Regions from separate parts of the Lysinibacillus sp. NPDC097231 genome, predicted to be linked through region 1. Evidence: riboswitches for the same ligand, from Rfam matches in the RefSeq annotation. Region 1 holds a riboswitch; each other region holds the start of a gene.

Region 1 (14,104 bases):
GGGATCGGTCTTGAAAACCGACAGGCGGGTAACACCGCGCGGGGGTTCGAATCCCTCTACCTCCTCCATTTTCGGGTCAGTAGCTCAGTTGGTAGAGCATTAGATTGAAGCTCTAAGTGTCGGCGGTTCGATTCCGTCCTGACCCACCATATATGCGGGTGTAGTTTAATGGTAAAACCTCAGCCTTCCAAGCTGATGTCGTGAGTTCGATTCTCATCACCCGCTCCAAATAATGGGCCTATAGCTCAGCTGGTTAGAGCGCACGCCTGATAAGCGTGAGGTCGATGGTTCGAGTCCATTTAGGCCCACCATTATTCCGAAGTAGCTCAGTTGGTAGTAGCACCTGACTGTTAATCAGGTTGTCGCAGGTTCGAGTCCTGCCTTCGGAGCCATGACCCGTTGGTCAAGTGGTTAAGACACCGCCCTTTCACGGCGGTAACACGGGTTCGAATCCCGTACGGGTCATCAAGCATGTTGCACGTTTTAGTGCAACATGCTTTTTTTATGCCTACAATAATCTCTAAATATGTGACTCCAAATAATGATCGCCATTTGTGAAGAAATTTTTTATTTCTAATGAAGATGCTAATCCATTAATTCTTATGGTCACTAATGAAAAAACACTTTTAATATGGCTTGATAAATAAGGCTGTTTGTAAAACTAGAGATATTACATGTCAGCTCCATAAATTTGAACAAAGTATTTCATATATAAAATATGTATGTTTTCCAACAGAATTTTTCGTGGTGCTAACAGTTCCATTCCTCTAATATGAGGGTATATGGAGGAATTCGATATGAATTTACAAGAGGTACAGCAGTTTTTAGAACTTTATCAATTAGAACAAAATGAGTCTGAAGTATGGCTAGAAAATAGATTACAGCAAATTAAAATAGCAGAAGAATATATACCAACAACTGAAGAATTAACCTTTGGTGTGCGGGTAGCTTGGCGCAATAGTAATAAGTGTATTGGCCGTTTGTTTTGGCAAACACTGCATGTTATAGATGCACGTGATATTTTAAAGGAAGAGGCTATATTTACTGCATTGCTTGAGCATATTCGATATGCAACAAATGACGGGAAAATTCGACCAACAATAACCGTTTTTGCATCAGATCGAGTTCGTATATGGAATCACCAACTAATCCGTTATGCAGGCTATGAAACGCAATCAGGAATCGTTGGTGATCCACACTCTGTTGAGTTTACAAGGGTATGTGAATCACTAGGCTGGCAAGGTGAGAGAACAGCATTTGATGTGCTTCCACTTGTGATACAAGTAGATGGTAGGGAACCACAAGTGTTTACAATCCCTGATGAATATGTGCTTGAGGTACCGATTCGTCATCCAGAGTTCCAAGAGGTCGAGAAACTAGGATTAAAATGGTATGCAGTGCCAATTATTTCGAGCATGCGCTTCCAAATGGCAGGTGTCGATTTTCAGGCAGCCCCATTTAATGGGTGGTATATGGGGACAGAAATCGGTGCGCGTAATTTAGCCGATTATGATCGCTATAATATGCTTCCAGCAGTCGCAGAAATCTTTCAGCTTGATACAACAAAGCAATCATCTCTTTGGCGTGATCGAGCCCTAGTTGAGCTCAATATTGCGGTACTTCACTCATTTAAAGAAGACGGTGTCAGTATCGTAGATCATCATACAGCTGCACAACAATTTAAGCTATTTGAAGAGGCTGAAGAAAAAGCAAATCGTGACTTGACAGGTAACTGGACGTGGTTAATTCCACCTCTTTCGCCAGCGACAACTCATATTTTTCATAAGCCATTTGTTAATGTTTACAATACACCGAATTATTTTTATCAGAAACCACCTTACTAATCGAAAAAAGGTAGCTCATGTTAACATGAGCTGCCTTTTTAATTCACATATTCATCTTTAGAAGCTCTCATTGAGCACAAGAACAGTATCATTACCACGACAACAAAGAGCCAGCCAGCGATGTTCCAGCCACCAAATAAGTCGTGCAAATATCCAAATAAGATTGGACCAATAGCGGCAAATAAATAACCTAATGATTGTGCAAAGCCTGACAAATCAGCCGCTTCAAAAGCAGTACGAGTACGTAGTGTAAAGAACATCATTGCTAAAGCAAATGAAGCCCCTCCTGCTAAGCCTAGAAGCACCATCCACAACACTGCGAGGCTTGTCCATTCCATAACTACCCCGATAAAGCCAACTAAATAAAATGATGTAAACATTAATACAAGAGGTCGTTGAGATGTCATTTTACTAGCAATAATAGGCACAACTAAAGCCATGGGAACCTGTGAAAACTGCATGATGGAAAACATCCAGCCTGCACGATCCGCAGGTAATCCTTGTGCGATATATATTTCAGGAATCCAAGCTGCGGTCGTATAGAATAATAATGATTGTAAGCCCATAGCGCCTGTTACTGCCCAAGTAACAGGTGATTTCCATAATGGTTTACGAGCTTTCATAGTCTTAACAGTTGGTTCAGGTTTATTAAATTTCAACTGTGGAATCCAAATTAAAATGGTTAACACTACTAGGACAAGCGCAATTGCCAATGCACCTTGCCAGCCAAGCGACGAATTGGCAATCGGGTAGCTAATACCAGCACCAAGTCCGGCTGTTAAATTCATCGACATTGTAAAAAATGCCATCAGTAAACCTACATGATAAGGGAATTTCAATTTAAGCAATCCTGGAATGAGCACGTTGCCAAATGAAATGGCTATTCCAATTAGCATAGTACCGAACACGAGTAAACTTGTCGTACCAAGAGAGCGAAGTACGATCCCCAATGCTAAAAGAATAGTAGATAAAAATAATGTTAATTCTAGCCCCAATTTACGTGCGACAATTGGTGCGAATGGCGAAATAACCGCAAAGGCTAGCAACGGGATAGTTGTTAGAAATCCCGCTAATACGTTGGATATACCTAAATCTTCACGGATAAAGGCAATAATAGGTCCAACAGCTGTTAATGGCATTCGTAATGTTGAGGCAATACATATAACGCCAATGACTAATAATAAGGTTGTACCTTTCCAGCTAATTTCCCTGCTAGGATTAGTAGTAGAATGTTCATGAGTAGTCAAAATAAATCCCCCCTGTAAGAACAATTATAATTGAACCACTATATCACTTTACCACATCATTAAAAATAGTAGAAAATTCATAAAATACGGAACATTACTCTGATTATTGAAATGTCATAGGTCGTATGATAAACTAGTACACATCATAAATTTAATATTTATATGCCTCATGTTTGTATTGAGGTAGAGGTCGCGATATTTAAGAGTATGCTAATGGAAATGACAAGCATTAGAGATATTAGTTGAAAGGAAATATCGCCGAAGTATGAGGGGACTTGAAACCCTCATGCTGGGGCTGTCTCCGAAAGGAACAGAACTGTCACGTTTGGATAACGTGTTGTGCTATCAATTTTTTTAGAACTGAGGATTAACTTAGCCATCACAGTGTTCATGTGATGGCATTTTTTTGCCTCTTAAATAGGAAGGAAGCTTATAGTGAGTGAAATAAAAGTAAATCAGCTCGGCCATAAGGCGCCTAAGCTGAAAAAAGAATTAAAAAGCCGTCATATTACAATGATTTCATTAGGCGGTACAATCGGTACAGGATTGTTTTTAGCCAGTGGTGGTGCCATTGCAAATGCTGGCCCTGGCGGTGCACTGCTCGCCTATGCATTAATCGGTATTATGGTGTACTTTTTAATGACGAGCTTAGGAGAAATGGCAGCCTATATGCCATCATCAGGCTCATTTAGTACGTATGCGACAAAATTTGTAGATCCAGCTTTAGGTTTTGCACTTGGCTGGAACTATTGGTATAACTGGGCAATCACAATTGCAGCAGAAATTGCAGCTGTCTCATTAATTATGAAATATTGGTTCCCAGATAGCTCATCAGCACTTTGGACAGTTTTATTTATTGCCGTTGTTTTAACGTTCAACCTATTATCAGTAAAAAGCTATGGTGAAAGTGAATATTGGTTTGCAATGATAAAGGTTGTAACTGTAATCATTTTTATTATCATTAGTTTCTTAATGATTTTTGGCATTTTAGGTGGAAACGCTCCAGTAGGTTTTACGAATTTCTTTATTAGTGACGGACCATTCCACGGTGGCTTCCTTGCTACTTTCGGAATTTTCCTGGCAGCCGGCTTCTCGTTCCAAGGGACAGAACTGCTTGGAATAACAGCAGGTGAAACTGATGAGCCTGGTAAAAATATCCCGAAGGCTGTTAAATCAGTTTTCTGGCGAATTCTTTTATTCTATATTTTGGCGATTGGTGCAATTGGGATGCTAATTCCATTTACAGACGAACGTTTATTATCAGAAGATATTGCTGTATCACCATTTACACTGGTATTTGATAATTTAGGAATTGCCTTTGCTGCTTCATTAATGAATGCTATTATTTTAACGGCTATGCTGTCAGCAGGGAATTCTGGGCTCTATGCGTCTTCACGTATGCTTTGGCAATTAGCCGTGGATGGACATGCGCCAAAGATTTTCATGAAATTAAGTCGTCGAGGTATTCCAATCTATGCTCTAACGGCAACATTAGCTGTAGGCTGCCTAGCATTTTTAGCTTCATTCTTTGGTGACGGTGTGGTCTATATATGGCTCCTAAATGCCTCTGGGATGTCTGGATTTATTGCTTGGCTTGGTATCGCATTTAGTCACTATCGTTTCCGTCGAGCTTTCGAAGCGCAAGGCTTGGATCCAAAATTGCTACCGTATAAAGCAAAGCTATACCCATTCGGTCCGCTATTTGCCTTTACAGTTTGTATGATTGTTGTTATTGGACAAAACTACAATGCCTTTATGGGTGATAAAATAGATTGGTATGGAGTCCTTGTCTCATATATCGGGATTCCGCTGTTCTTACTATTATGGCTTGGCTATAAAATCAAGCATAAAACAAAAATGCTTCCTTTAGAGCAATGTGATTTAAAAGTAGAATAATAAGTAAAAAAGCTGTCCTGAGAGCCAAAAAAAGGCTACAGGGCAGTTTTTTTTGATTTATTATGAAGTCGTGGTTATGCACCGAAACCCCTTACACCCATAACTGTTATTATTAGTCCATAGCTTACACCGATAAGTAAAATGACGGATAGACCCAAATATTTAGAAACGCCTTTTTCTTTTGATTTAATCCCCAATATACCTAAATAGATACTTATTATCCAGAGTAGAGCACCTAAATAAAAGTAAATTCCAAGAATGCCGTTTTTGCTTAACGAACATACGTAAAATAATAAAAGCCCGATAATACTAAGAGTAATAGAAAATAATCCGTAATTTTTGGAAGTCATTTTATCGGTCCTTTCTAAAAAATTGATTTACTAATAAGAATATACTGGTTAATTCTAGAGTTTACAAATTTGTACAGAAGTGTACTCAGGACCACTAAGGGAATATTAAAAAGGTGCTTTAGTTTTCTAATGGTTCTCTTCTTTGGGTATATAACCTTAATATGGTAAGCTGTTATAAAAATGAGTTATCACAAAATTTTTAAGATGCCATTTGTTAAAATGTATACCGTGTATATAAGTTGATCGAAAGTGAAGCGACAGCCAAAACGCGCAGCCGGAACGGAAATCAACTCCTAGTTGTGGTGATGATCCATAGAAATGACGAGATCTATATAAACGGCTTTATGTTGGGAAGAGGTGCATGAAAGTGCAAAAGCATATTTTACTCGTAGAAGATGACGAAGCCATTCGTGAAATGGTAGAAAACTATTTAACGATGGAGGGGTTCCTTGTTACCTCCGCAGTTAATGGAGAAGAAGCATTACAAAATTGTTTAAATAATTCCTATGATTTAGTGATCTTAGATATTATGATACCAAAACTGAATGGATTAGAAGTTTTAAAAATAGTACGGGAACAGGCATCACTGCCAATCATCATTATGTCTGCGAAGGATAGTGATGTGGATAAAGCGTTAGGGTTAGGATTAGGGGCAGATGATTATATTGCCAAGCCGTTTTCCATGTTAGAATTTTCAGCACGGGTAAAAGCTGCCATAAGAAGAGCTACAAAATACTCCAATCAAGTAGATAACAAGAAAGATGTATTAGTGATAGATAGCTTAACGATTGACATTGTGAATTTTTCAGTTGAAAAGAACGGACAAAAGGTGAAGCTCACTTCAAAGGAATTCGCCCTTTTAAAGTTATTCGTCACAAATCGAAATCGTGTTTTCACAAAACAACAAATTTATCAACTGATTTGGAATGATGCTTACTATGGAGACGAAAATATTATTAATGTACATATAAGAAGACTACGCGAAAAAATGGAAGACGATCCATCCAATCCTCAATATATTAAAACTCTTTGGGGAATTGGCTATAAATTTGAAGGATAAACCTATGATCATATTTCTATTACTAATAATTGTTGTGCTTTTAGGAATAATAATTTTTCAGGTGAAGGCAAAAAAGAAACACAATGCAACTATTCAATACATGCATAGAAAACTGCAAGCTATTATTAACGAACAAACGCATGAAAAAATTTTAGTAACGACAACTAATCAGGAGATACGGCAGTTACTAATTGCGATGAATGCCTTGCTTGACCACAATCAAAAGGTACTGGCGACACATCAAAAAATGGAAAGCTCCATGAAAAAGATGCTGGCTAATATTTCACATGATCTTAAGACGCCTTTAACAGTTGTATTAGGATATATTGAAATGCTACAGCTTAAGAACTCGATCAGTGAGGAGGAGCGGCAGCGATTGTTAACTGGTGTTCATTCGAAAACAATGGAGGTATTAAAAATTATCCATACATTTTTTGACCTGGCAAAATTGGAGGCTGGAGATACAGATTATCCAATGACAAAAATCAATATAAGTGAAATTTGCCGAAAAAATATTTTATCATTTTACGATATGGTAACGTCTATGGGGCTAGAGATAGAGATTGTAATACCAGAGATATCTTTGTATGCGCTTGGTAATGAAGAGGCATTAGATAGGGCTTTGAACAATTTATTGTCAAATGCGATTGCTTATGGGGCAGATGGTAATGTGATTGGACTTTCCGTAAGAAGTGATGATACAAACATTTATATTGATGTATGGGATAGAGGCAAGGGAATTGATGAATACCATATTGATAATGTTTTCGAAAGAATGTACACGCTTGAAGATTCCAGAAACAAATCCTTCCAAGGTAGCGGTCTTGGCTTAACGATCACCAAACGACTTGTAGAAATAATGGATGGCTCCATTCAGCTTTCAAGTATCCCTTATGAAAAGACCATTTTTACAATATCTTTAAAAAGAATGATGTATTGAAACTGCTAAGCTTGTAAAGCTGTTAACGCTTTACAGGCTTTTCTTCTGCACTTAAGAAATTTGTAAGAATCAAGTAATAAATTAGAGAGTTTCATTTTTTATAATAAAGATAGCCAAATTGAGGGAGAGATTTACATGACATATATTGTGAAAACAAATCAACTTACGAAAGTGTTTGACGGAAAAGAAGTAGTTTCCGCCGTCAATATGCATGTGAAGAAGGGTGAGATTTATGGCTTTTTAGGTCCCAATGGCGCCGGAAAAACCACAGTTATGAAAATGCTAACGAACCTAACGAAGCCAACAAGTGGAGATATTGAAATCTTTGGTGAAAAATTAACGGATCGATCATACGAGGTGCTGAAAAGATTGGGAACAATTATTGAATACCCGATTTTCTATGAAAATTTAACAGCAAAAGAAACCTTAGAATTACATTGCGAATATATGGGCTATTATGACAAAAAAGAAATTGGCCATGTTCTCGAATTAGTGAAACTAACAAATACAGAAGAGAAGCGTGTTAAAGACTTTTCCCTGGGGATGAAACAGCGATTGGGCATTGCACGGGCTATTATTACGAAGCCGGAGTTACTTATTTTAGACGAGCCGATTAATGGACTAGATCCAGTAGGCATTAAAGAGCATAGAGAGCTATTCAAAATGCTTTGTAAAGAGTATGGCATTACGATTATTGTTTCTAGCCACATTTTGGGGGAAATAGAACAACTCGTTGATACAATTGGCGTTATTAAAAATGGACGATTAATCACTGAAGTTTCAATGGCCGATGTTAATCGTAGTCAGGTAGATTATATTGAAGTCATTGTCAATGATGGGAATAAGGCGGCTTTTATTATAGAAAATAAATTAAATATTACTAATTTCAAACTAATTGATGGTAATTGTATTCGAATATATGAATCGACAGCTTCACAAAAGGTACTAACTAAAACATTGATTGAGCATGATATTGAAATTGAGGGAATTAGTAAAAAAACAAGCTCATTAGAGGATTATTTCTTGAAGTTAATCAATGGGGGTGTAGCTAGTGCTTAACTTAATGCGTCTGGAGATGAAAAAATTTCATATTGGTTCATATATAAAACGAGCTATCTTCGCAAATTTTGTGATATTAGCTATTATGTTTATGCTGTTATTTATCACAAAAATAGAGGGAGATCCAGGCTTTGAAAATTATCAGACTGTTTTAAGCCTTATAGATTCAACTGTAAGAGCAGTATTTATTATTTTTGCTAGTGCATTAATTGCCAAACTTATTATTGGCGAGTTCAAATATAAAACAATCACTTTAGCATTTATGTATCCAATAAATAGAAAGAAAATAATTGCTTCCAAACTGGCTATTGTGGTCCTTTTTACCTTTAGTGCAATCATTGTATCAAATATTTTTGTGACAGCAGTTTTTTGTTCTATTGGTAGTAATTTTCATTTACTTTCAGATACATTAACGATTTCTTTAATCATCCAACGAATCCCTATTGTAATAATGAATGCAATTGCAGCATCCTGCATCGCATTAATACCATTGTATTTTGGTATGAAAAAATACTCCATTCCGGTAACCATAATTTCATCTATTTTCATTGTATCGATTGTATCATCCAATACAGGGAATTTCTCTCTAAATGATATTATTTTCATACCAATTATTTTAGCAATTATCGGTATAAGCGTGGCCTATGCATCATTTCGAAAAATTGAGAAGATGGATATTTGAGGATAAAAAGGGAGGGCCTCTGAACATGTAGGGGCCTGTCATAACGAAAATGCCAGACGTAAAACCAAATAAAAGGTTTTATGTCTGGCATTTTTTTAAGCAAATATCGTTTGCCATATTAAATAAATATTTAAAGTGACTACAATTACCACTACAAACCATCCTAAAATTGTTGTAATACGATGGTTAACTAGATTTCCCATGATATTTCTTTTGCTTGTAAACATCACAAGCGGAACAAGAGCAAATGCAATCCCAAAGGATAAAATAACCTGGCTTAGGACAAGTGCATAGGTTGCATTAACACCAGATGCAATAATAACCAAAGGAGGTAACATTGTAATAGCTCGACGTAAATAGAGCGGAATTTTTTTTCTAATGAAGCCTTGCATGACAACATCGCCTGCTAGTGTACCAACTGAAGAGCTAGCAAGACCTGCAATAAGAAGACCAAGACCAAATGATACTGCCGCCATTGGACCAAGAGCATCTTTTAAGCCTTCATAAGCAATATCCAAATCCTCTACAACTACACCTTGTGTATGAAATACTGCTGCGGCAATAACGAGCATACTCATATTGATTGCACCGGCAATAATCATCGCAATAATTATATCAATAAACTCAAAACGGAAAATACGTCTTTTTTCATCATCATTGCGTCCAACAATACGACTTTGTGTTAATGAAGAATGCAAGTAAATAGCGTGCGGCATGACCGTGGCCCCTAAAATACCTGTTGCAAGCAAAATGGAGTCTACTCCTTCAAAGCGTGGCGTGAACATCCCAATTGTGACTTCACCCCAATTTGGCTGTGCCAAAAATGTCTGGAATGCAAATGCTAGTACGACAATTAGTACCATGCCAGAAATACCTGCTTCAAATGCTCTAAAGCCTCTGCGTTGTAATTCTAAAATGGCAAATGATCCAACTGCTGTAATAAGCGCTGCTGGTAACATCGGAATATTGAATAATAAGTAAAGTCCTAAAGCAGCACCTATAAATTCCGCAAGGTCCGTTGCAATTATTACTAGTTCAGCTTGTATCCATAAGAAAATAGATGTTTTTTTAGAAAAATGCTCACGGGCAATTTCAGGTAAATTTTTTCCGGTTGCAATTCCAAGCTTTGCAGACAAGGATTGAATTAAAACCGCCATTAGATTAGAAAAGGCGATTACCCAAAGCAGTAAATACCCATATTGTGAACCTGCTGTAATATTAGTAGCGAAGTTGCCTGGATCGATATAGGCAACAGCAGCGATAAAGGCTGGGCCAAGAAACGGTAAAATTCGTCGCCAGCCTTTTATATCTCCATCCAAAACCGCCTCAGCAGACGATTTTGTTATTTTTTTGTAACCCATATTGTTCCCTCGTTTCAAAAAGTATCGTATGAGAAATAAAGTTTCCTGGAGGAAAATGATATATTGCTATTTTATAGCTAATGTAAAAAAATGTGAAGGAGTTTGCTCATTTTTTTTGAAAAATGTATTGTGAGTAAGTATGTACTAATTTGAATGTAAGGTTAGTAAGCATAAAACTGTTAATATTCATTTTGTATTCTATTAGTAAAAAATAGATTAAAGTGATTCTTATTATTTATACAAAAAATGAATAACAGCAGGAATACTATTAAAAATCTCGAAATATTGATTAAAGAAAGGGGGAGAAGAATGATGGAAATGCTATGGGTGAATTCAAAAATTACAATTCCTCGCCCTGTGCCAAATGTTATTGAAAGAAAAAAATTATTTGCCGTTCTTTCAAATAATCGTATGAAAAAATTAACCATTGTACGAGCACCAGGGGGATATGGAAAAACAACACTTCTTAGCCAATGGTTCTCCCAGATTGCCGAAGCTATTGCGTGGTTTTCTATTGATGGTAGCGATAATGAGCCAAAACGATTTTTAAAATATCTTATACATACTCTGTCTTTGGGAATAAATGAAGACTTAGATAACAAGCTAAGTCCCTTAATAGATAAAGCATATTCGTTCGAATTTATTGTAGATGCTATTTTACATGAACTTGATGTATACGAAAGTAATATTCATATTGTTCTCGATAATTTCCATGCTATACAGCATCCTTCAATTTATGAAATACTTATACGTTTGATAGAATATTTGCCGAGTAATGTTCGAATTTTTATAACGACTCGAACGAAATTATCACTGCCAATAGCTAACTGGCATGTGAAAGGATGGATGTTGGAAGTTGGTACAGATCAACTTTGCTTTGACTTGGAGGAACTCATTAATTTTTTTGGAGATAATTCTTCTAATGAATATCAAATTGGAGAACTGAAACAAGTATTAAAAAAAACTGAGGGCTGGGCGGCTGGTATACAATTTATAAAATTATCGGCAGCTCCTTTTTTTGATGGACAGAGTAGTGCAGAGTTATTAAAGAATGCAAGTCTTTATATTAATGAATATTTTATGCAAGAGATACTCGCACCAATAGCATTAACCACTCAAGATTTTCTAATACGAAATTCGATTTTAAATAGATTAGAGCCAGATATTTGTAATGCTATTACAAGTGGGCCTGAAAGTTTAAATATATTCAAGGAATTAGCTGAAAATGGAGTATTTCTTGTACCTTTACAGGGAAATAAACCTACTTTCCGTTACCATCGTTTATTTAAGGAAGCTTTACTGGAAGAACTAAAAAAACGCTATTCCCATAATACGATAATTTCACTGTATCGAAATGCAGCGATAATTTTGTGTGAAAAGGGTGACTATGTTTCAGCCATTGACCTTGCATTAGGTGGTGAATTATATGAAATGGCAAATGAATGGATTCAGACTTATTTAGTGGAAATTTTTGCTGAAGGACAAACATTATTATTCGGACAATGGGTACAGCAATTAAGAAATGCCAATTTTCCAGTAGATATTAATACACTTGTTTTGTATATCACAACTTTATTTTCTATGCATGAAATTGAAACAGCTAATGAAATAATAGAGGAGTTACTTTTTAAACAAGATGCTTCTAAATGGATGGATGGCTTTAAATTTATTGCTGTGACAAAAATCTTTGAGATTATTAATGCTTATGTCACTTTTATGAAAGACGGGGATTTAGAAAAAGCAAAGGTAGGATTATTAACACCAGTAAATGTAAGAAAAGAAAAATCACCTTTATATAATATATCATTAAAATATAATCAATTTGAGCCTAGAATTTTGCGTACCATTGCAGGATCAAAAGGTAAATTCCTACCATTCGACAAAATAGATGAACTTATTCAGGTGCTTAGTGAAAGTGAAATTAAAGAACGAAATATTACAGGTTTTACTTATGGCCTATTGGCAGAAATATTATATGAAACGAATGATTTAGTTCGGGCAAGTAAGGAATTAGAGATTGGTTTGCAGTATGGATTGCGCTTTCAAGATCCAGGGCTTTTTATACCGATGTATCTCTTAAAGACACGAATACTCGTTTCTGAAAAACGCTTTGAAGACGCACGTATTTTATTAGTTGAAGCTATGAAAGAGACTGAACAATCTTATTGGATTGGTGTGCTATATATAATGAAAGCTCAAACGTTTTTATTGGAAGGGAAAATTTCACATGCTCAACAAGAGCTTTATAAGGTTACTGATTATATCAATTACAAAATTGCTTCCAAGCTTCCTTTTCATCTTTTTATCCAAGGTCGAATACTATTGGCAAAAGGTCAGACAGAAGTGGCATTGCAAATGGCAGTGCGTACCAAAGAGGGAGCTATACAAGAAAAACAAATTGGCACAATGATAGAGGCAGGAATATTTGAGGCAATTTGCCACCTTGAGCTAGAGCAAGAGGATTCAGCATTATTGGTGTTACACGATACCCTTAGTCACGGCGCTCAATATGGATATTATCGCTCTTTTTTAGAAGATGAAGCGGTATTCCCCTTGCTTCATAAATACTGGAATGTACGACAAAATGATAAGAGTGAGAAATTCAATTCTGTACCAATGAATTATGTGGAAGAGTTACTGCAATATAGTCCATTTACAGATGAGGGGTATGCCGTCTTTACACCTAGAGAAATGGATGTCTTACAATTACTGACTAAGGGAGCATCCAATAGTGAGATTGCTCACCAACTTTTACTTTCAGAGGGGTCAATCCGTGTTTATCTAACAGCAATATACAGTAAGATAGGAGTGAAATCCCGCACCAAGGCGATTATTTGGGCCAAAGAATGGTTAGGCCTTTAAACTTGTAGAAAAGAAGGAGGTTAAAGCTATGCCCAATATTTTGTTAGCCTCAAAAACAGCAGTACCTAAAATAAATAATCATATTATTGAAAGAGAACGCTTAACAAAAATCCTTCAACAAAATGATATGGCCAAACTAATTGTAATACGCGCTCCAGCAGGATATGGAAAAACGACAATGCTCAGCAGCTGGATGAATCAGCTCGATTCAGCTGTCGCATGGTATACAGTTGACCAAACAGATAATGACCCCATCCGGTTTTGGAAATATTTAACGCATTCAGTTTATAGTGCACTACATCATGAATCAGCCTCTCAGATAAGGTCCTTGCTCCATACTCAGCCACAGTTACCATTAGAAAATTTAGTAGACTCTTTACTAAATGAATTATTTGCGTGTGAAAAAATTCATATCATTATTGATGATTATCATCATATTGAAAAAGTTTCGATTCATCATATGATGAATCGTTTAATTGATTTTTTACCAGATCATTGCACTGTTTATTTGACTAGTCGGTCGAGTATTTCATTGCCAGTTGCTAGATGGCGATTAAGCTATTGTATGCTTGAAATGGATGCAAAACACCTTTTGTTTACATATGAAGAGACTAATCAATTTTATGAAAAACAAAAGATACAACTGAGTAATACCGAACTGCAGAATGTGTTTGCTGTTACAGAGGGCTGGGCAACGGGTTTACAATTAACAAGCTTATCAACTGTTAAAAATGCTACTGGTGAGTGGCAAGTTGAGCAATTACGAAGGAATGATTCGAACATTGCACAATTTCTTATGAATG
Region 2 (6,030 bases), on a different contig from region 1:
CAGTCAAAAAGGAGCTAGAGGTAAAAATGCTAGCGGCTGCGGAAAATTTAGAGTTTGAACGTGCAAAAGAGTTTCGTGATCAAATTGCTCATATTGATACAGTGATGCAAAAGCAAAAAATCGTCTCAAGTGATACAACAAATCGCGATGTATTTGGCTTTGCTGTTGAGAAAGGATGGATGTGTGTTCAAGTCTTCTTTGTTCGTCAAGGAAAGCTCATTGAGCGAGATGTCTCGATTTTCCCAATTTATCAAGATGCAGAAGAGGAATTCTTAACATTTGTTGGACGATTTTATGACAAGCTAGAGCACATTAAGCCAAAGGAAATTTTTATTCCACAGTCCATTGATGCGGCAATTTTAACAGAACTACTAGATGTGAAGGTGCTGACACCAAAGCGTGGACAAAAAAAGGAGCTTGTTGATTTAGCAACTAAAAATGCTGAAATTGCAGTAGCGGCTAAGTTCCAGCTTATTGAACGTCAGGAAGAACGAACAATAGGAGCTTGTGAGGCGCTTGGTGAAGCTATGAGTATTTCTACACCTTTACGAATCGAAGCTTTCGATAATAGTCATATGCATGGGACAGATGCTGTATCAGCGATGGTTGTATTTGTCGATGGGAAACCTGCAAAGAAGGAGTATCGAAAGTACAAAACACGCACAGCTGCTAAGCATGACGATTACGGGGCAATGCAGGAAGTAATACGTCGTCGTTACACGCGTGTATTAAAAGAAGGATTACCATTGCCAGATTTAGTGCTAATAGATGGCGGGAAGGGGCAAATGGAAGTCGCGCGAGAAGTATTAGAAGATGAGCTCGGCCTAGTCATTCCGATTGCCGGATTAGCAAAAGATGAAAAGCATAATACGTCACAGCTATTATTTGGTGATCCGCCTCAAGTCATTGCCTTAAAGCGTACAAGTGATGGATTTTATTTATTGCAACGAATTCAGGACGAGGTACACCGCTTTGCGATTACCTTCTTACGTCAACAGCACGAAAAGCATGCCATTCAATCTGTACTTGATCATATCGAGGGTATTGGTCCAAAGCGAAAACAGCAATTACTTAAGCATTTTGGCTCTGTCAAAAAAATTCGTGAGGCAAGTGAGCTGGCATTGCAGGAGGCTGGAATGCCTGCAAATCTAGCTAGCAATATATATACCTATTTTCATTCAGCAGATAGTTTTTTGTAGCGAAAGCAAAGCGTCAGCTACAGAAGACTCCCGCCTCTAAATGTGGTGAGAAAAAGTAGATAGATTTCCTTTTCCAAATACCTACTGAAATAGTGGAACTCAGTCTAAGAACGGAACGCCACGTCCTGTGGCAATTTATCTGTGCGAAAGCGAAGCGACAGCAACACGGTTTTATCTGTGCGAAAGCGAAGCGACAGCAACATGGTTTTATCTGTGCGAAAGAGAAGCGACAGCAACATGGTTTTATCTGTGCGAAAGCGAAGCGACAGCAACAACAACACACGACTGAGTGACCAACATCACGTTGGCCCAATGCCTCCGGCGGATGTCACGGATTTTCAAAGGAGGCCTGCACGAGGGCCGACACGATGTCGGTCATTTCGGTAATGCCACAGGACGTGGCGTTTTTACCGATGTAGGTCAGTTAACCGTTGTCACAGGAAGTGACGGTTTTAGGTTAACTTCCTACAAATGGCACAATTCAAAATTCGGACGCAATTTTGCTAAGGCGAAATTGATTTTATACAAGAGACATTGTCAAAGGATTAGACATGTGCTAAGGTTGTATATAACATTGATTACCAATATAACAATGTTATATTCGGCTATGGCTAAACTAAATATATTCACTATTTAAGTGATGATAGAGGCGCAAGGTTCAACAGTAGTACATTGGAGGACGAACAAGTCCAGTGAAAATGTATGAAAGGGGAGCTTGCCGAAGTGGAGCATCGTTGTTTCCGATGCTGTACTGGTTTTGCATTTAAGAGATGTAAGACTGTCGAATCTAAACGTTTCGGAGAGCTATCACACATGCGCAAATTACTTTTATTGTACATGTCTAGGCAGCTTTCACGTTATGTGAGAGTTGCCTTTTTGCTTTTCTTGAGACAAATATTTTTTCACAACAATTAACCTTTATGAGAAATGCTTTGACTAAAGAAGGAGAATGAGAAGGATGGAGAGAATTGTCATAAAATTTGGTAGTGCTACATTAGCATCAACAGAGCAAATTCATGAGATTGCGAAAAAGGCGATTGTAGAAAAGGACAGAGGTTTTGATGTTGTGGTTGTAACTGCAGCAATGGGAAGCACGGCTAAAGAAATAGTAAAGATGGCGCGGCAATTATCAGATGATGTGTCAAAGCGTGAACTTGATGTACTACTTTCAACGGGTTCACAGCTTTCAAGTGCGCTAGTTGCAATTGCTCTTCAGGAAGAAGGATATGATGCAGTGTCATTAACAGGATGGCAAGCAGGTATTCAAACAGAAGATATGCATGTCAATGCACGTATTGATGATATTGATGTTAGTCGAATAGAAGAGCATTTTGCACAGGGACAAATTGTAATCGTTGCTGGGGAACAGGGCATCAATTATTCACGGAATATTACGACGCTTGGTAAAGGTGGAGCAGAAACAACGGCTGTAGCCATCGCAGCAGCATTGAAGGCGGAGCGAGTAGATATTTACACAAATGTGGATGGAGTCTATACGGCTGATCCAAATCAAGTTACCAGGGCACAAAAGCTAAAAGAAATTTCCTATGATGAGATGCTAGAGCTATCCAATTTAGGCTCAAAAATTTTACACCCACGAGCAGTAGAGCTAGCAAAGAAGTTTCAAATCCCAGTTATTATTCGTTCGAGTGAAATAGATACGGTAGGTACTTTATTGAAGGAGGAAGTAGAAATGGAGAAAAATTTAATAGTACGTGGTGTTGCCTTTGAGTCAGATGTTATTCGCCTAACAGTTGGCTATGATGCTTATTCCGATGCTTCGTTAGCAGATATATTCACAATACTTGCAGAAAATCGGATAAACGTAGATATAATCGTACAAGCAATAATTGATGGCTTGAAACCGACAGTATCGTTTACCATTTTGAAAGAGGAATTTGCAGAAGCATTACGTGTTCTTGAAGACAGTAAAGTATCACTAGGGTTTAGTTTTGCTGATTTTGAAATCGGCTTAGCAAAAGTCTCTATTATTGGCTCAGGGATGGCGTCTAATCCAGGTGTCGCTGCTCGAATGTTTGATCGATTACGTCGTGAAGGTATTCCAGTAAAAATGGTCAGCACATCTGAAATAAAAGTGTCTGTCGTTGTACCTCAGGACGAAATGATTCGTGCAGCAAATGCATTACACGATGAATTTAATTTAGAACAAGCGCTTTACATTTAACTTCTTTCAGCTTTTGGTAGAGAAAGCGAAGCGACAGGTACAGAAATTGATTCATGAATAGGATGTGTCAGTAAATGGCATATCCTATTTTTGTTTACATCTTTTTAATACTTTATCCAATTTTATTGTTATATAATAAAATGTATGACATGTTTTACCAAGGAAAAGGTGGGAATTTGTATGGCGTTATTCGGTTTATTTCAAAAGCCAATAGATGAAAGCGTTGAGACACACAACGCTTTAGAAATACAAATATTAAAAAAGAGAGTTCTTGAATTGGAACTTGAGCAGGAAACCATTGATGTGAAAAATGCGATATTAGACTTCGTACTAGCACATATGGAGTTGATTAATTGTCAAACGACTTTAAAGGTTCAAAGTGTCTCGGCGAGAGTAGGGGATATTTCAGCAATGAGTGAAGAAATGTCGTCAAATACAGAAGAGATTCTTGCGGTCGAGCAAAATGTTAATGCAAATATTCAGGAAATAAAACAGCATTCGATATTACTTGTTGAAGAAATGGAAACATCCATCACAAAAGGAGAAATGGTTCAGGAGTTGTTAGCCGTAGGAGCTCATTCAACAAAACAGTTAAATGATGAAATGACTAAAATGAATGATATTGGTAAAAGTGTAACTGGGATTGCCGATCAAACACAACTACTAGCCTTAAATGCCTCAATTGAAGCAGCACGTGCTGGTGAGCATGGAAAGGGTTTTAATGTTGTTACGATGGAAGTAGGGAAGTTAGCCAACAGCTCGAAAAATTCATTGCAAGAAATGACGAACATTCGATCATTCATAGATAAGAAGGTGCAAAATACTATAACAAATATCGAACAAGTCGAACATTACTTCACTGACTTTTTAAATATAATGAAGGACAATATTGCTAATCTAACCGTAACAAGTAAAAATATTGAAGAAGCAGCGCACGGAATTCATCAAATAACTGCTGCATCAGAAGAAAATGTTATAGCTATAGATCGTTTAGCAGTAACAACGACGGAATTATCACACACAAGTGACTTCTCGGATATTATACAGAACCAAGTATCTGAAATGTTAAAGGCTATTGTACCGACAATTCGAAAGCCCTTAGAGCAAACAGTAGTTAGCCAATTGGCAGCTAGATTAATGGATCATGCTAGTTTTTTACGATATGCTATTCAAAAGGCTGGACATAAAGAAACTTTAAAAACGCATCATCAATGTGCGTTCGGGAAATGGTATTATGGGAATTTTGAGCAATATCAGAATTTACCAGAGTATCTTCATATAGAAAAACCTCATGAATTAGTACATACGGCAGCGCAAAAACTAGTGAATGAACTGTCAATTATTAATTTAGAAGAAATGATTCAACATTCACTTAATATTTTAGAAGCCTTTATTTCGTTAATAGATGTGCTTTTAAAAGAAAGGCATGCTCAACTATAAAGTGAAACTATAATCAGGGAGGGCGTTTCTTCATCCCAACCGATTAAAGAGGAACACAAGCTAAAACCTTCACCCCTGTGAAAACGCTTGTGTGACCAACATCCTGCCGCTGCCGCTTTGCTTTCGCGCAGAAAACATTTGCCGCTGCCGCTACGTTAGCACTACGCTTTCGCACAGAAAACATTTGTTGCCCCTCACCAAACGTGCTTTACGGGTAGTTATGCGGGAGAAATATAAAAAGGATTGTCATCCATAACTTTGGAACGACAATCCTTTTTTTTATTCTGTAGGGACGGTGTTCATAATTCTTTCTTTCACATCCCACTTCACTGTAAACACAACATGCTCCTGTTTTACTTGTTTTTCATCATAGCATTCTGTTAAATAGCCCTTTGCTTGCTGAATTTGCTCAGCTATAAATCCTGCTTCAAGTCTAAAGCAACGGTGACCAATTAATAATAGGTCTGGATCATTTGTCAACTGGAAAATACGTCCATCCTTCGATTCTTTGATTAGTTCTAGATTACCCCAACAGGCATCTGCGAAAAATGCGATAAGTTCTTCTTGACTTTTACAAGGGAACTTCCTAGCAAGCTCTTTTCCTGCCCAATAAAGTACATCATTTTCATGTTTACCAAGAATGGAAGATAAAATATGATCACGAATTATCTCATAGCCAAATGCTGAGATTGTGGGAGATGGAATGTTTAACATTGAAATCCTTCTTTCTTAGAATTTTCTTAAAATTTAACGCTGATAAAGTAAAAATAGATTTTTCGAGAAAAAATGATGCATCATGTACTAGATTATTTCTTTAATTAGGACTATGAAAAACTCCGAGTTGCCTTGACGCTCGTAGCTCTTGAGAGTACAATAAACATGTCATAATATTGTACCATGATGAAATACACAGTCAATGAAGTATCATTTACAAAATGATGACTTCTTTTGTTGTGCTATTTTAAGTACTAAGGGGGGTAACAGTCTTGTCGAAAGATCGAGAGTTTTTATGGCGTCGCTTACATTCTCTACTTGGTATCATTCCAGTAGGTCTGTTTTTAACGATGCACCTGTTCATTAACTTTACAGCAACAGGCGGAGCAGAAAGTTACAACGATGCTACCGCAGTAATGGAAAAGATTCCATTCCTTATCCTAGTTGAATGGATTGTCATTTATATTCCATTAATGTTCCACGCATTCTATG
Region 3 (6,030 bases), on a different contig from region 1:
TTCAGCAAGCAAATCAAACACTGGCTGAAAAAATTGAATTTTCAATTGTGACACTTATTCCTCTTTGGAAAAATCAATTAGCCATGATGTTATCCATGAATATGGACCAACACTATGCACAGCTAGAGGAGCGATTATCTCGTACAAATGATCGATTTACGAGCCCTTCCTTTGAACAGCAAGTATCAAAGTTTAGAGAAACACAACATGAGCTTAAGACGGCTATTCAGGACGTCTTTGCCCTGCATACAGCTTCAGAACAGGAAAAACAGCATTTACAAGATGTCGCTGAATTAAAGGGATACAAAAGGAACTGATTTGGATTTCTACGAACAAAGGGTGGCTCAGAAATTGTCTGAACCACCCTTTTATTTTCATTCAAACCTACTGAATGAAAATAAAGCCTCCGGACGCAATTACGCCAAGGAGAAATTGATTTTATTAAGCTTATTCGAAATAATCTTTATAGTAGCCACCAATATTACCAGTGTTATCGATAATAAAAATGAACTCTTCTGTTTCATTTTTCACTTCATATTGTTTCCCTACTGTTAATACGTTTGATACTAAATATTTTGATGCATTTGTATGCTTACAAGTGACTGTGCGTAGTGTCGGTGCATCTTTCCATTTTAAATGTAACATAATTTCTCTACCTCTCTTTACTAGCACAAAGCTAATGTCTAATATTTATTTTATAATATTTTAGAACTTTTGTGGAGAAAAAAACCAAAGAAGATCATATTTTCTCCTTAAAAGTCCGTTTTTAATCATAAAGTGTATCTTAATCATTGGGGATTATCTTATCCTACACTGATTAATGCTGAAAGAATTTTAAAAAATTGAGGTGTTATGATGAGCTTTGGTGGTGTACCGCAATGGTTTTTTATCGTTGCCGTAGCATTTGCAATTTGCTTTGTTTTATATGCAGAATGGAATTCTAGAAAATAAGTGAGCCCATTAATTTGGACTCACTTTTTTGTTTAACTGCGCTTTAAGCTTATTTTAATGTACGTTTTAAAAACTCTTTTGTTCGGTCATGCTGAGGGTTTACTAAAACCTGTGATGGTGGTCCCTCTTCTACAATAACCCCTTTATCCATAAAGACCACACGATCTGCCACTTCTTTAGCAAATTCCATTTCATGTGTAACAATTAACATCGTATTCCCTGCATCCGCTAGCTGACGCATAACCTTCAACACTTCTCCAACCATTTCTGGGTCAAGAGCTGACGTAGGTTCATCAAACAGCATCACATCTGGACTCATTGATAATGCACGTGCGATAGCTACACGCTGCTTTTGTCCACCGGATAGCTGTCTTGGTTTGGCATTCACGTATTGATCCATGCCAACAATCTTTAAAAATTCCAAAGCTTTTTTTTCGGCATCTGCCTTTGAACGCTTTAGTACTTTAATTTGACCAACCGTACAATTATTTAACACATTATGATTGTTGAATAAGTTAAATTGCTGGAATACCATACCTAAATGCGTACGATATTCTTGAATATTATGCTTGTCATTTAAAATATTTTCACCTTTGTAGATAATTCGGCCACCGCTTGGCGTTTCTAGTAAATTAATGCAACGCAGCAACGTTGATTTGCCAGAACCTGAGGAGCCGATTAAGCAGACAACCTCACCCTTTTCTACTTTGAAATTTACATCCTTTAACACTTGGTTTTGACCAAATGATTTACTTAAATGTTCGATTTTAATCACTGTCATTTGCTCGTCCCCCTATAGTGCTTCTTTCTGTTCTTTTTGATAGGCATCTGGTCCATCCAATCGTTTTTCAACATATAATAGGATTCTTGATGCTGTAAATGTCATGATGAAGTAAAGGATACAAGCCACAAAGAATGATTCGAAATAACGGAAATTATTCCCTGCAATCGATTTTGTTTGGAAGTATAATTCCGTCACTCCGATCACATTTAAAACCGCTGTATCTTTAATGTTCATAATTAATTGATTTCCTGTTGCAGGCAATACATTTCGTGCAACTTGTGGTAATACAACATGTAACATAATTTGGAAATGGTTCATACCAATGGCTGAAGCGGCTTCATACTGTCCTTTATCAATTGAAACAATCCCACCTCGTACAATTTCTGCCATATAAGCGCCCGTATTCAGTGATACAACTAAAATACCGGCTGTAATAAAGTTCATATCAATTCCGAATGCTATATCTAATCCGTAATAGACAACCATCGCTTGTACAATCATTGGTGTACCACGGAAAAATTCAACATAGCATTTTAGTATAAAATTAATGAGCTTTAAGCTATAGAATTTTACACCCTTTTTACGAACCGGAATGGTATGCATAATTCCGATAAAAAATCCGATGAATGCACCAATAATTGTACTAATAATCGAAATAAGTAACGTATAAAACGTACCTCGTAAAAACATTTGCCAGTTATTCTCAACAATAGAGATAATCCAATCAAGACTCATGATGTTCCTCCTAACAACGTTGCGTTGCTTGTTTGTTCCATACTTGCCTTAGCCAACTACCGTTTTCGATGGGCGCTTTGTTTCTTTTAGTTTATGAAACTTTTAGCTAAGACATTATCATTATTTTGTAAGCTTTAAATAATAATGAAATGAATTGCACGGACTAGCAAGCAGTCCGTGCATTCATGTTATTGTGCTGCTGGTTGTTGATGAATCGCTTCTTCCATAATTTTTTGGCGATCATCTTCAGAAATGCCTTTTAGAATTTCATTGATTTTTTCAAGATTTGCATCACCTTTACGTAAACCAACTGCGATAGATGTATTTGAAATATCTGTATCAAAGCCTTCTTCAAACGCTACATACGTGAATTTGTCATTTGCAGCAGCTGCGGAAATACCTTCTGGACGTTCTGCTACATAGCCATCAATTTTTCCAGCTTCTAAGGCTACACGCATTGCTGGGAAGCTATCCATTGCTGTTTGTTTTTGTACACCTTTAATTTGATCAATTACATTGTAGTTAGACGTATTTAATTGTGATGTAATTTTAGCACCTGAAAAATCTTGGATTGATTTTGCTTTTTCATACTTGCTACCCTTTTTTATAACCATTACAAAATCAGAAGTATAGTAGTTTTCAGTGAAATCAATTGTTTTCTTACGTTCTTCAGTAGGTGACATACCAGCAATAATAGCATCGATTTTATTGGATTGCAGTGCTGGTACTAAACCATCCCATTCCAATTTTACAATCACTAATTCTTTACCTAAGCCCTCAGCGATTTTTTTCGCCATTTGCACATCATAGCCACCTGCATATTCAGCATTATCAGCAATTTTTACTGCGCCATTTTCATCCTTTTGCTGTGTCCAGTTAAAAGGAGGATAACCTGCCTCCATCCCGATACGGAATTGCCCACCACTCTCTTCTTTACCAGCATCACCAGAAGTAGTCGAATCCTTTTTGTCACTAGTACCACAAGCAGCTAGCATAATTGCAGTCATTACGGTCACCATCAATAACAACCATTTTCTTTTCATAAAAAACTCCCCTTTTCTGTAAAAAAATAAGACAACTGTACTAAAAAAGACCTAAGTCGTGAACTTAGGTCTTTACCTTTAATTGACAGTTGCCCAAATCCTCACTTTTACTTCCATTTTCCGAGATAGCACAACCTAGTAAACCTGGAAAGCAACTTACTAGGACAGTCCTGCACTTATTCACTGCAGACCCAGCATAAAAGTACGAGCTCCTTTTATACTTCGGCGATATTTCCTTCTTCATTGCGTCTTCGCTTGCTTGTACTCAACAATGACCTAATAAATACCGCGCCTCTACCTCACAAAAGAACAACTGTGAGGTTTGTTTATTTAATTGATAAATAAATTCTACTATAAAACATTCTTATTCGTCAAGATAGTTTTATCACTTTTCTGACTAATGACAATATTAGGATTTTATTCTTCTTAAATCCAGTATTCACTTTTGCAAGTTGATCAGTAAATTGTAGATTTATAGAAGAAATACGCAAATTATTATTATCTATGTTTATTTTAGTAATTCTAAAGAACTTGTTGAACAGTAAAGATAATTTCTTTTGCACCTTCTACTTTTCTTCTTAAGCTATGACCTTCTATCCGTTGGTTTGATGGTTCTATCCTTCACTTTGGCTCTTCTATCGATCATCTCCAAGGTTCTATCCATCTCTTTGAATTCCAAGCATCATTTCAGAGGCTCTATCCGTCACTTTAGTAGTTCTTTCGGTCATCTCCAAGGTTCTATCCTTCACTTTCAATTCTATGCATCATTCCAGTGGTTCTATCCGTCACTTTGACATTTCTAACCGTCATTTCTAAGGTTCTATCCATCGGTTTGAATTCTACGCATCATTTCAGAGGCTCTAACCGCCACTTTAGCAGTTCTTTCGGTCATTTCCTCTCTTATTTCCGCCTGACTCGACTTCGATATCCGTACTTCGACTAAGCTATATTAGAATTCTTTTCATCAAAAGAAAAAACCCTGCAATCGCAGGGTTTGACAAGTTTTTGGAATTAAGAATTTAATAATAAATCTTCTGGGTTTTCAAGTAGTTCTTTAACTGTTTTAAGGAAGCCTACAGAATCTTTACCATCGATAATACGGTGGTCATAAGAAAGAGCTAGGTACATCATTGGGCGAATTTCTACTTCACCATTTACTTCAACTGGACGTTTTTTGATTGAATGCATACCTAGGATACCTGCTTGTGTACCATTCATGATAGGTGTAGACATTAATGAACCGAATACCCCACCATTTGTAATTGTGAATGAGCCACCTTGAAGGTCTGCTAAGCCTAATTTTTTGTCGCGAGCTTTTTTCGCTAGATCAGCAATTGAATCTTCAATTTCAGCAAAGTTTTTACGGTCAGCGTCACGTACAACCGGTACCACTAAACCTTCTTCTGTTGATACAGCTACACCGATATCAAAGAAGTTGTTTAAGTGAATTTCGTCACCAACGATTTGTGCGTTAACGTATGGATATTTTTTAAGTGCTGCCACTACAGCTTTTGTGAAGAATGACATGAAACCAAGTTTTGAACCTGTAGACTCAAAGAATTGGTCTTTTTTACGAGAACGTAGAGCCATAACATTTGTCATATCTACTTCGTTAAATGTTGTTAACATAGCTGTAGATTGTTTTACTTCAAGTAAACGTTTAGCAATTGTTTGACGACGACGGCTCATTTTTTCAACTGTCACACGTGATTCGTCAACAGCTGCAACTGCTTTAGGTGCTGCTGGAGCCGCTTGTGGTGCTGCAACTGGAGCTGTACCATGAGCTGCTACGTCTTGTACACGTACACGACCTTGAGGGTCTACTGGAGATACAGCAGCAAGGTCAATACCTTTTTCACGAGCAAGTTTACGTGCTGCTGGAGATGCGATTACACGCTCACCAGAAGTTTCTTCTACAACTGGAGCCGCTGCAACTGGAGCAGGAGCTGCTTGTGGCGCTGCAGGTGCTGGTGCTGCCTCAACTGGTGCTGCTGGAGCTGGTGCTGCACCTTCGCCAGCTTCTACAACTGCGATAACTTGACCTACAAGGACAGTATCGCCTTCTTCAGCTAAAATTTGAGTTAAAACACCCGCTTCTTCAGAAATGATTTCAGCGTTTACTTTATCTGTTTCAAGTTCAACGATGAATTCACCTTTTTCAACGCGATCGCCCACTTTTTTTACCCACTGTGCGATACTACCTTCTGTAATCGATTCTGCTAATTCAGGGACTTTAATTTCAGCCACTTTCATTTCCTCCTTTGATTAACGTGCATTGCGCACATAAAGGGGCTACCGCCTATTGCAAGTAGCCCGGCTTTCAAAAATTAATATGTGATTATTTAACCTTTACAGGCTCGGCAACTGTTTCTTCAATAACTGCTGCTTGAGCTGCTTTATGAGAATCTGCATCTCCCTCAGAAGTTGAGCTCATTGCAGGACGACCTACATAACGTAGCTTTTTACCTTCTGATAGATCATATAACGTTTCTAATGCATAATTCCAAGAACCTTGGT

What was found. A riboswitch is a leader RNA that binds a small molecule or an ion and turns the genes downstream of it on or off. The one in region 1 is predicted to bind lysine.
Positions count from the first base shown of each region.
Region 2: linked by a shared signal. The riboswitch ahead of ACIQXF_RS06300 (aspartate kinase) and the one ahead of ACIQXF_RS15815 (amino acid permease) in region 1 are both predicted to bind lysine.
Region 3: linked by a shared signal. The riboswitch ahead of ACIQXF_RS02195 (transporter substrate-binding domain-containing protein) and the one ahead of ACIQXF_RS15815 (amino acid permease) in region 1 are both predicted to bind lysine.

Region 1 is NZ_JBIWDH010000027.1:1,298-15,401, forward strand. Features, by position in the region: tRNA gene ACIQXF_RS15775 (tRNA-Ser) at 1-68, shown strand, start outside; tRNA gene ACIQXF_RS15780 (tRNA-Phe) at 74-149, shown strand; tRNA gene ACIQXF_RS15785 (tRNA-Gly) at 155-228, shown strand; tRNA gene ACIQXF_RS15790 (tRNA-Ile) at 235-311, shown strand; tRNA gene ACIQXF_RS15795 (tRNA-Asn) at 316-392, shown strand; tRNA gene ACIQXF_RS15800 (tRNA-Glu) at 394-465, shown strand; gene ACIQXF_RS15805 (nitric oxide synthase oxygenase) at 798-1,844, shown strand; gene ACIQXF_RS15810 (CynX/NimT family MFS transporter) at 1,883-3,091, opposite strand; lysine riboswitch at 3,268-3,444, shown strand; gene ACIQXF_RS15815 (amino acid permease) at 3,605-4,987, shown strand; gene ACIQXF_RS15820 (response regulator transcription factor) at 5,705-6,397, shown strand; gene ACIQXF_RS15825 (sensor histidine kinase) at 6,402-7,337, shown strand; gene ACIQXF_RS15830 (ABC transporter ATP-binding protein) at 7,473-8,396, shown strand; gene ACIQXF_RS15835 (ABC transporter permease) at 8,413-9,078, shown strand; gene ACIQXF_RS15840 (Nramp family divalent metal transporter) at 9,174-10,439, opposite strand; gene ACIQXF_RS15845 (winged helix-turn-helix domain-containing protein) at 10,749-13,301, shown strand; gene ACIQXF_RS15850 (winged helix-turn-helix domain-containing protein) at 13,330-14,104, shown strand, end outside.
Region 2 is NZ_JBIWDH010000006.1:127,626-133,655, reverse strand. Features, by position in the region: gene uvrC (excinuclease ABC subunit UvrC) at 1-1,199, shown strand, start outside; gene ACIQXF_RS06305 (hypothetical protein) at 1,292-1,492, shown strand; lysine riboswitch at 1,836-2,014, shown strand; gene ACIQXF_RS06300 (aspartate kinase) at 2,158-3,384, shown strand; gene ACIQXF_RS06295 (methyl-accepting chemotaxis protein) at 3,565-4,824, shown strand; gene ACIQXF_RS06290 (hypothetical protein) at 4,868-5,008, opposite strand; gene ACIQXF_RS06285 (YslB family protein) at 5,104-5,538, opposite strand; gene ACIQXF_RS06280 (succinate dehydrogenase cytochrome b558 subunit) at 5,811-6,030, shown strand, end outside.
Region 3 is NZ_JBIWDH010000002.1:82,533-88,562, reverse strand. Features, by position in the region: gene ACIQXF_RS02215 (toxic anion resistance protein) at 1-317, shown strand, start outside; gene ACIQXF_RS02210 (DUF6501 family protein) at 448-645, opposite strand; gene ACIQXF_RS02205 (amino acid ABC transporter ATP-binding protein) at 1,001-1,732, opposite strand; gene ACIQXF_RS02200 (amino acid ABC transporter permease) at 1,745-2,470, opposite strand; gene ACIQXF_RS02195 (transporter substrate-binding domain-containing protein) at 2,659-3,513, opposite strand; lysine riboswitch at 3,632-3,818, opposite strand; gene odhB (2-oxoglutarate dehydrogenase complex dihydrolipoyllysine-residue succinyltransferase) at 4,525-5,760, opposite strand; gene ACIQXF_RS02185 (2-oxoglutarate dehydrogenase E1 component) at 5,852-6,030, opposite strand, start outside.